DNA from 2 places in the Nitrosospira sp. Nsp1 genome. Region 1 is predicted to be linked to the other one. Evidence: predicted binding sites of a transcription regulator. Region 1 holds the regulator's gene; the other holds the start of a gene.
The links. The regulator FliA, encoded in region 1, starts transcription of late flagellar genes. The targets are predictions, from matches to a motif close to CTAAAGTTNNCNNAAANNNTGCCGATANNA.
Positions count from the first base shown of each region.

Region 2: flgK (flagellar hook-associated protein FlgK) is a predicted target of FliA. The motif match lies at 1,639-1,668, and genes of this name have one in related genera.

Region 1 is NZ_FMUF01000020.1:48,585-53,072, forward strand. Features, by position in the region: gene flhF (flagellar biosynthesis GTPase FlhF) at 1-627, shown strand, start outside; gene BLP78_RS11945 (MinD/ParA family ATP-binding protein) at 620-1,513, shown strand; gene BLP78_RS11950 (RNA polymerase sigma factor FliA) at 1,522-2,250, shown strand; gene BLP78_RS11955 (flagellar motor protein) at 2,232-2,972, shown strand; gene motD (flagellar motor protein MotD) at 3,079-3,993, shown strand; gene BLP78_RS11965 (flagella synthesis protein FlgN) at 4,047-4,488, opposite strand, start outside.
Region 2 is NZ_FMUF01000018.1:6,530-11,017, reverse strand. Features, by position in the region: gene flgK (flagellar hook-associated protein FlgK) at 1-1,605, opposite strand, end outside; gene flgJ (flagellar assembly peptidoglycan hydrolase FlgJ) at 1,729-2,751, opposite strand; gene BLP78_RS11225 (flagellar basal body P-ring protein FlgI) at 2,751-3,806, opposite strand; gene BLP78_RS11220 (flagellar basal body L-ring protein FlgH) at 3,930-4,488, opposite strand, start outside.

The sequences.
Region 1 (4,488 bases):
GCGCGCTGCGTGGTGCGCCACGGCGCGGATAAGCTTGCGCTGCTCACTACCGACAGTTATCGCATTGGCGGGCACGAGCAATTGCGGATTTATGGCAAGATCCTTGGAGTTACCGTGCTTGCCGTGAGGGACGCGCAGGACCTGAGCCTCGCCTTGGCTGAGTTGCGGGGCAAGCATATGGTTCTGATCGACACCGTGGGCATGGGTCAGCGCGACCAGATGGTAGCCGAACAGGTTGCGATGCTGGCAGGTTGCGGCACTCCGGTCAAACGGCTGCTGCTGCTCAATGCCGCTTCCAACCGGCATACACTCGACGAGGTGGCTCACGCCTATCAGGGGGACGGCCTGGCGGGTGCAATCATCACCAAACTGGATGAAGCGGTCACCATTGGCTGCGCGCTCGACACTGCAATCCGGCATCGCTTGCCGCTTTATTATGTAGCGGGCGGCCAGCGGGTTCCGGAAGATCTGGAAATGGCCGACTCCCGGGCTCTGGTGAATCGCGCGCTGGATAATCCACCTGCCGAATCTTCCTGCATCATGCCGGAGGATGCTTTCCCTTTGATCCTGACAGATCGCAATATCGGTGCGGGCAACCCGGACATGAGCGAGGTTCACCTTGGCTGAGCCTATCCATGACCAGGCAGAGGGACTTCGCCGCTTGCTGGTACAGAATTTTCTGAGTGTTTTCACCATCACTTCCGGTGGCACGGACACAGGCAAGACAACCACAGTTATCAGTCTGGCGACAGCCCTTGCACACAGCGGCAAGCACGTACTGGTAATCGATGAGAATGCGGGCGCCAATAACGTCAGCGCTACGCTGGGTATCAGCGCCCACCGTGATTTGCTCGATGTAATCCGGCGGGACAAGACGCTGGATGAAGTGATCATTCCTAGCCCCGAAGGGTTTTTCATCCTGCCGGCCGGGCGCGGTATGCGTGTTCTGGGAAAGCTGAGCGCGGACGACCAGGCTCATGTGATCGGCTGTTTCGAACACCTTGCTCAACCGATTGACGTAATACTCATCGATGCCGCACCGGGCCGATCCAGCCAGATGCTTACGGTTGCCCTTTCCACTCATGAAATCGTGGTGGTCGTTTCCCCCGATCCGGCTTCGATTACCACGGCCTATGCGTTGATCAAACATATCTGTGGTCATCATGAGGATAAGCAGCATTTTCACATAGTGATCAACAAGGCTGGAGCCGAGACCCAGGCGAAGATGATTTTCGACAACATGGCTGACGTAGCCAGGCGCCATCTTGCGGTTTCACTCGATTTCATGGGTTTTGTGCCGCAAGACGGCAAGCTTTGCCTCGGCCGGCGTGTAACCGGCGCAATTCCCGCCACTGCTTCAGCAGCCGCGTTCCGCCGGATAGCGGAATCGTTGGCCGAATGGCCCTGCCCGGATGACGAGGAGAGAGGCGTGGAACGCTTCATGAAATCCCTGTTGCTAAGCAGCCGGAACAACAGTGCCGACGCCGCCGCCACCGCCACAGGTGCGAGATGAGCCAGACGATGTATACCTCAGCCGGCGTAATCGATAAACAGCAGCATCTCGCCGAGTTTGCCCCACTCGTCAAACGCATTGCGCATCACATGATGTCCAGGCTGCCGGGCAGCGTGGAAGCGGATGATCTGATCCAGGTCGGCATGATCGGCTTGATGGATGCGCTGAATCGTTACCAGGAAATACCGGGAGCCCAGTTTGCGACATATGCGCAGCAACGCATACGCGGCGCCATGCTGGACGAATTACGCCAGATGGATTGGCTGCCGCGGGGGGCGCGCAGGAATATGCGTCAAATCGAAACGGCAATCAACGCACTGCAGCAACGCCTCGGCCGTGCGCCCACGGAACCGGAAATAGCCAAGGAACTCGAGGTGCCAATCGAAGGCTACCACGAGATGCTGCTGGATGCGCGAGGTGCGCAACTGATCCATTACGAAGATTTCTCCGATAGCGAAAATGACGATTTCCTGGAACGCAACTGCGTCGACACTAGCGGCGATCCACTGGCAAACCTGTTGAACGGCGACCTGAGGCAAGCACTGATCGGCGCCATAGGCGGCTTGCCCGATCGGGAAAAAACATTGATGGGGCTCTACTATGAACAGGAGCTGAATTTCAAGGAAATCGGCGCGGTTCTCGGGGTATCCGAATCCAGGGTATGTCAGATACATAGCCAGGCCGTTGCGCGGTTACGCGCCAAACTCAAGGAATGCGCATGGACTTCAACAGCATAATCGGTATTGCCATTGCTTTGATCGCCATCTTTGGCGGGCAGGCACTGGAAGGCGGCAATCTCGGCTCCCTTGTCCAGTTTACCCCGCTTCTCATCGTGCTGGGGGGTACATTGGGAGCGGTACTGTTGCAAAGCCCGGTGCGCCAGTTCGTACTCGGCATGAAGATGAGCCGCTGGGTATTTGTTCCGCCGCTACTCGACGTGGGTACATTGGTGGAGCATATCGCCATATGGAGCACCGCTGTCCGTAAGGAGGGCCTACTGTCGCTCGACACGCACGTGGAAGGTATTGATGATCCTTTCGTAAAAAAAGGATTGCAACTGGTGCTGGACGGCACGGATCCGCTGGTATTGAAGCGCATGCTGGAAGTGGAGATCGATACATTCGAAGATTTTCATCGGCAGGGTGCAAGAGTATGGGAAGCGGCGGGAGGCTACGCGCCGACCATCGGTATTCTGGGTGCGGTGATAGGTCTTATACAGGTCATGGAGAACTTGTCGGATCCGGCACATCTGGGTAACGGAATAGCCGTGGCGTTCGTGGCGACCATCTATGGCGTGGGGCTCGCAAACCTGGCATTCCTGCCCATCGCCAATAAACTGAAAACGCTCATCGGCCGTCAGGTACTGATGCGCGAAATGCTGGTGGATGGGCTGGTCGGCATTGCCAAAGGCGAGAACCCGAGACTGATCACCGGCCGCCTCAACGGGTATATGGCGTGACCAGAAATATGAATGAATATCGCCGTCGAAGAAGGCTGATATGCAGGGTAATGCATATTTTCATATAACAAAAAGCTGCTCATCCATAACCCCTATTTGAACTGAAATGCCGCGCAGACACAGACCGGAAGAGCATGAAAATCATGAGCGGTGGCTGGTATCCTACGCCGACTTCATTACCCTGCTGCTTGCACTGTTTGTCGTGATGTATGCAGCTTCCCGCTTGAATAACGGCCAGTATGACCAGGTGTTGGCGGGATCGTTTGTCAGTGCGTTTGGCGCGCAACCGAAGGGGAGCGATAAGGCAGTCCTGACGCCTGACGTCATATTGCCGAAGCGCACGCGGAAAACGGCTCCGATTATCGCTTCGAACCTCCCAACGGCGGATGATGAGCTCACGGTAAAAAAAGCACGTCGACTTGTGGAAGTGCAACGCCAGCAGAAGGACCAGATGGATATCATCGCCCGCGAAATCATGGCTGTATTCGGTTCGCTGGTGGACGATGGACAGGTGAGGGTAATCCACAGCAACCTGGGCCTGGGCGTGGAGATCAATGCCAGCGTATTATTCTCGCCCGGCCAGGCACTATTACGGCAGGAGTCGAGCAGAGTGATCGAGGCGGTGGCGCAGGTGTTGAAGAACGACAGTCATGCGATTCAGGTCGAGGGCCATACCGACAATATACCGATCGTCACCGAAAAATTTCCCTCCAACTGGGAACTGTCGGCCGTGCGTGCCAGCAGCGTGGTGAGGTTGATGATCGGCAATGGCGTGGATGCCACGCGGCTTACGGCAGCGGGGTATGGCGAAAATCGCCCTGTCGGACCGAACGACACGGAGGAGGGCCGTATGCGAAACCGGCGAGTCACAATCATGATCCTGTCCAGCCTTCCCGATATCTCGGCCGGGATTTTATCCGGGAATTCATCTGAGGGTTCATCCGACACTTCAACCGGGGCTTCACCTGATGCGATACCCGGCCTATCCGATACCGTACCTGCTACCTTGATAGACACCTGATTGGGTACGTTGGCCTGGTACGCCGCGCCGTATCTGAAGGCTTACTGATCGACTCAGCCCTCGCCAAGCTGGCGACCACCGAAAAACGACTGGGGTTGGCCATCCGAACAATACAGCCTCGCGTTTTGCCCGCCATGGGTCGAGGTCTGTAATACCGATATCGCCTGCTGGGTGTAGCGCAGGCGCTGACCGACAAGGATGCCGTTGATCTTGTTGAGCTGACTGGCTGTTTCCGCCAATTGAAGTAGTTCTTCCCACGCACCGACAGCGGCGGGGCAATCGCGTAAACCGTGTTCCATGCCGATGTGGTCTTGAGTATAGCCGAGCTTTCTCAACCAGTAGTTGCGCGCATCCGACAGTTGAGCTAATTGTTGGGCCTGGTGCGCTTTTTCGTTGGCAATTGCAAGCAGCAGGGATGTGCCCGGCTGCTGTAATGCAGCTTGCTCCCGGCGCAAAATATCGATGAAGTCCCGCGTCGCGTCGCGCTCGCGGCTG
Region 2 (4,488 bases), on a different contig from region 1:
GCGATTGTCCGTCGTCCCGTTGTCGTTGGGGCCGATGCTGAACGTATCTCCCGGCTTGGGTATTCCCGTGAGGGTCACGGTCCATCCGTTGAAACTGATCGGGCTACCCGAAGTGAACGTCATGCCGGTCGGATTACCGGTTCCATTCCCGCTCACATCGAAGGTCGTGGCGCTGGTGAAGGTAAAGGTGACCGGTTCTTTAAGATTGAGGTTGGGGGGCGGCGGGGCATCGACACTGCCGGCGCTGATGCGCCCGGTGCCGGTATTGGCAAGCGGCGCGTCGGTCCGGATCGGTGCGGCCACGGCGATCAGATCGGTATCCTGGATGGCCACCTCAATTTGCCCCGCGCCGTTTATCGTGGGCCGGATCAGAAATTCGTCGCCTGCAACAGCAGTGCCGGAAGCAATATTCAGACGCACGCCATCCACAGTCTGCGGGAGTGTTGCAAAGGTTTGTGCGACGCCGTCGTTAAGCCGCGTGAGGGTGTAATTGGCGCCATCGTACCGCAGCCGGTAATCACTGGTGGTAAGGGCGTTGTAGCCCGTGATATCAGCGGCAATGACCGCGTTGCCGGTATTCTTTGCCGACGCCGCGACCGACGGGCTCGGTATCGTAAAGAATTCGCCACCCAGGTTGCCGTGCACATCCTGCCCCAGCCGATGCTGGTCGTTGAATGTGCCCGCCAGACCGATAGCAACGCGCCCCAGGCCGTTGCGGGCGGCATTGAGTTCGCCGTTGCGAAATTGCAGCAGCCCGCCCAGCTTGCCGCCATCCAGGCTCGATTCCTTGATTGGTAAAGTATTACCACCGGTAACATAACCAATTTCGAGGCGTTGCGGATCCACCGGAGAAGCTCTCGTAGCGAGTTGGAAGGCGGTTGAACCCACGACCAGGGACTGGCCCGTGCCGATAAAGATACTGTAACCGCCATCGCTCTGTTCAACGACCTTGGCGCGAACTTCATTGTTGAGCTGCATGACCAGTTCGTCGCGCTGGTCTCGCAAGTCATTTGCCGGTTGGCCGCCTGCGCTGCCCTCGGCAAGGCTGATGGTTGCATTCAGCTCGCTAATTTTTGCACCCAGCGTATTGATGAGCGAGACACTATTCTCGATCTGTGCGTTCACCCCATCCTGGATTTTATCCAGGCTGTCGTTCAGCGACTGGAAACGCCGTACCAGCACCTCGGCGTTGGAAAGCATGGATTGACGGGAGGCTACATCCGATGGATTGGTGGCAACGTCTTGCACGCCACCGAAAAAATCTTGCAGCGCCGGCGCCAGGCCCAGCCGGCCGGTCGGGTCCGCCAGTAGCGTATCTATCTGGCTCATCTGCGCTAAATAGGTGTCGAGCTGGGCCGATTCCGTCTTTGCCTGTGCAACCTGGCTGACCAGCAACTGGTTATATACGCGCTTTACCGTATCGACCTGCACGCCCCGGCCGATGAATCCGCTGCCGGTGGCTTGCGCGCCGCTGGCCGACTGTACGGTTTGCTGGCGAGTGTAGCCGGGCGTGGCCGCATTGCTGACGTTATGGCCGGAAACAAGCAACCCTTGCTGGGCCGCGTTGAGCGCGCTGAGACCGATACCAAAAATGCCGTTAGCCATATTGTCTCCAAATCCTATCCGTATTCGTTTGATATTTAACGGCTCAGGATCAAAAATATTTAGTTCGTTTAGTCCAATTTGGCAGTGTGCAGGACAGCGAAGGGGAAATATCGGCAGTGGCGCTTACAATGGTGCTTCGCCGGACCACTGGGTGGTCCTGATGATCTGGCTCAGCTTGTCCGCATAATCCGGATCGGTCGCATATCCGGCCTGTTGCAGGCCTTGCGCGAAACTCTCCGCATCAAGGCCTTGCACCGCCTGTGCCAGCACTTGCGCATAGCGCGGGTTGCTGCGCAGAAGATTGGCATAGTCGCCGAAGGCATCCGCATAAGAACTGTAAGCGCGGAATTTTTCCACGCTCTTGCGAGCCACCCCGTTGACGTATTCCGTCGTTACGGACTCTACTACAGGGCCTTTCCAGTTGGCGCCGGCCTTTACGCCGAACAGGTTGTAGCTGGGTGCGCCATCCGGCCCGCGAAGTTCGCGTTTGCCCCATCCGCTTTCCAGCGCAGCCTGTCCCAGCATGAACAGCGCTGGGATGCCAGTCGCCTGGCTGGCCTGCTGCGCATACGGCATCAGCCTGGCCTGAAACTCCATCACATGTGAATGCGCGCCGGGTCGAGGCACTGCCGGAGTGAGCGATTCCGCTCGGGGATTTGCCGACGGCGTCAATAGACCCGATGAACTCGATAATCGCGGTTCGGCTGCGGAGGCCGGTGGTTGCGCATGCTGCGGGGTAAGCAGATGAGGTTGCAATCGCGCCAAGGGCGGAATGCTCCCGGCAGATTGCTGACCAGTGACAGCGGAAGCCGGGGCAGGTGTTTCCTGATCCGGTTCCGGCGGCAATCCGCCACGCAGTTGCCGTATCATGACATCGGCCAAACCCACGCCACGGGAGGCCATGTTCTGCGAGAGCTGCTGGTCGAGCATCGACGTGTATAGGCGGCTCTGCTCGCTGTCCATCAAATCATCCTGGGGCGTGGCATCGCGCATGGCCTTCAGCATCATGTTCATGAACAGGGCTTCAAACTGCCGGGCTGCGGCTTCAAGACCTGCCTGGCCATCTTTTTTCGATGCAATGCGTAACCCGTTGACCGCCTGCACGTCGAGGGCGAATTTGGTGGACAAATCAGCCGAAGCAACCATCAGATGATCTCCAGTTCCGCCCTTAGCGCGCCAGCCGACTTCATCGCCTGAAGAATCGACAGCAGGTCTTGCGGCGTCGCGCCGATGGCATTCAATGCCTTCACCACTTCGGCCAGCGACGCACCTTCAACCATTGTCAGCATCCCCGATTCCTGCTTGATCTCGATCGTCGAGCGCTGCGCCTGCACCGTCTGCCCGCTGGAAAACGGTCCGGGCTGGCTGATCACCGGCTCGGTACTGATGACTACCGATAAGTTTCCGTGGGCAATGGCGCAGGCGTCAACGGTGGCCGACTGGTTCATGACCACCGAGCCGGTGCGGCTGTTGACGATAACCCTTGCCTGAGCCGGCGTGGTGCTGATATTCATGCTTTCCACTTCCGCGATAAATGCCACGCGCTGATCGCTGGCTTCTGGTGCGCGTACCTGGATTGCGCGGCCATCCAGCGCGGAAGCGGTACCTTCGCCGAAGCGGGCGTTGATCGCTTCCACTATGCGTCGGGTATTGGAAAAATCGGAGGTGTTGAGGTCGAGCCGTATGCCATTGCCCTGGGTCAGTACCACGGGCACCGCCCGTTCGACCGTTGCGCCGCCCGCGATACGGCCGGCGTTCAAATGGTTTACCTGTACCTTGCTGCCGCTGGCGGCAGCACCGATTCCGCCAACCAGCAAGTTGCCCTGAGCCATTCCATAGACTTCGCCGTCAGCACCTTTGAGCGGCGTCATCAGCAATGTGCCGCCGCGCAGGCTTCTGGCATTGCCCATGCTGGAGACCGTCACGTCGATAATCTGGCCGGGCTGAGCAAACGACGGCAGCACGGCCGTTACCATTACGGCAGCCACGTTTCTCAAGCGCATATTGGTGCCGGGCGGGACATTGATGCCCATCTGCATCAGCATGCTGTTGAGCGTCTGTATGGTAAATGGCGTCTGGATAGTCTGATCGCCGGTGCCGTCCAGTCCCACAACCAGTCCGTAGCCGACAAGCTGGTTTGTGCGCATGCCCTGGACCGAGGCAAGATCCTTGATGCGCTCGGCGTGTGCCGGGCCCGCCATGGCATAGCACCCGATCCACAGAATAGACAGTAAGTGAACGACAGACTTGAAAGATGGAGGGATCATGGAATCGCTGGGACCGCGGTAATCATTCAATTTTTGACGCAATAATTCATGCGTTTGCTAAAACGGCGAGACAGTCAGGAAAAAGCGCGAGAGCCAGCCCATGGTTTGTGCCTCATCGATATAGCCGTTGGCCTTGTACTCGATTTTTGCGTCAGCCACCTGCACGGACGAAACCATGTTGTTGATGACGGTCTCGGGACGGACTACGCCGGAGAAACGGATGTACTCGGTGCCCTGCGTCATGGACAGTTGTTTTTCGCCGCTTACCACCAGGTTGCGGTTCGGCAGCACTTCAAGCACGGTAACGGTAATCGTGCCGGTAAAATTGTTGGCGGAAGCCGCTTCGCCTTTACCTGCGAAATCATTGGCGGTAGAGGCGCCCATATCCACTTTTTTGGTGATGGGAACGCCAAATACAATAGGCGGGATACCCACATTTACCTCGCCGTTCTTATTGACACTACTATTGGATTTCTTGCTTGCGTTGGTTTTTTCGTTGAGGACGATCACTATCGTATCGCCCACCTGGCGCGCGCGGCGATCTTCAAATAACGGCCGGTGCTGAATGCCCGCCTGATAAATCGCGCCATTGGCGGGCGGTATCCCTGCTTGCGCC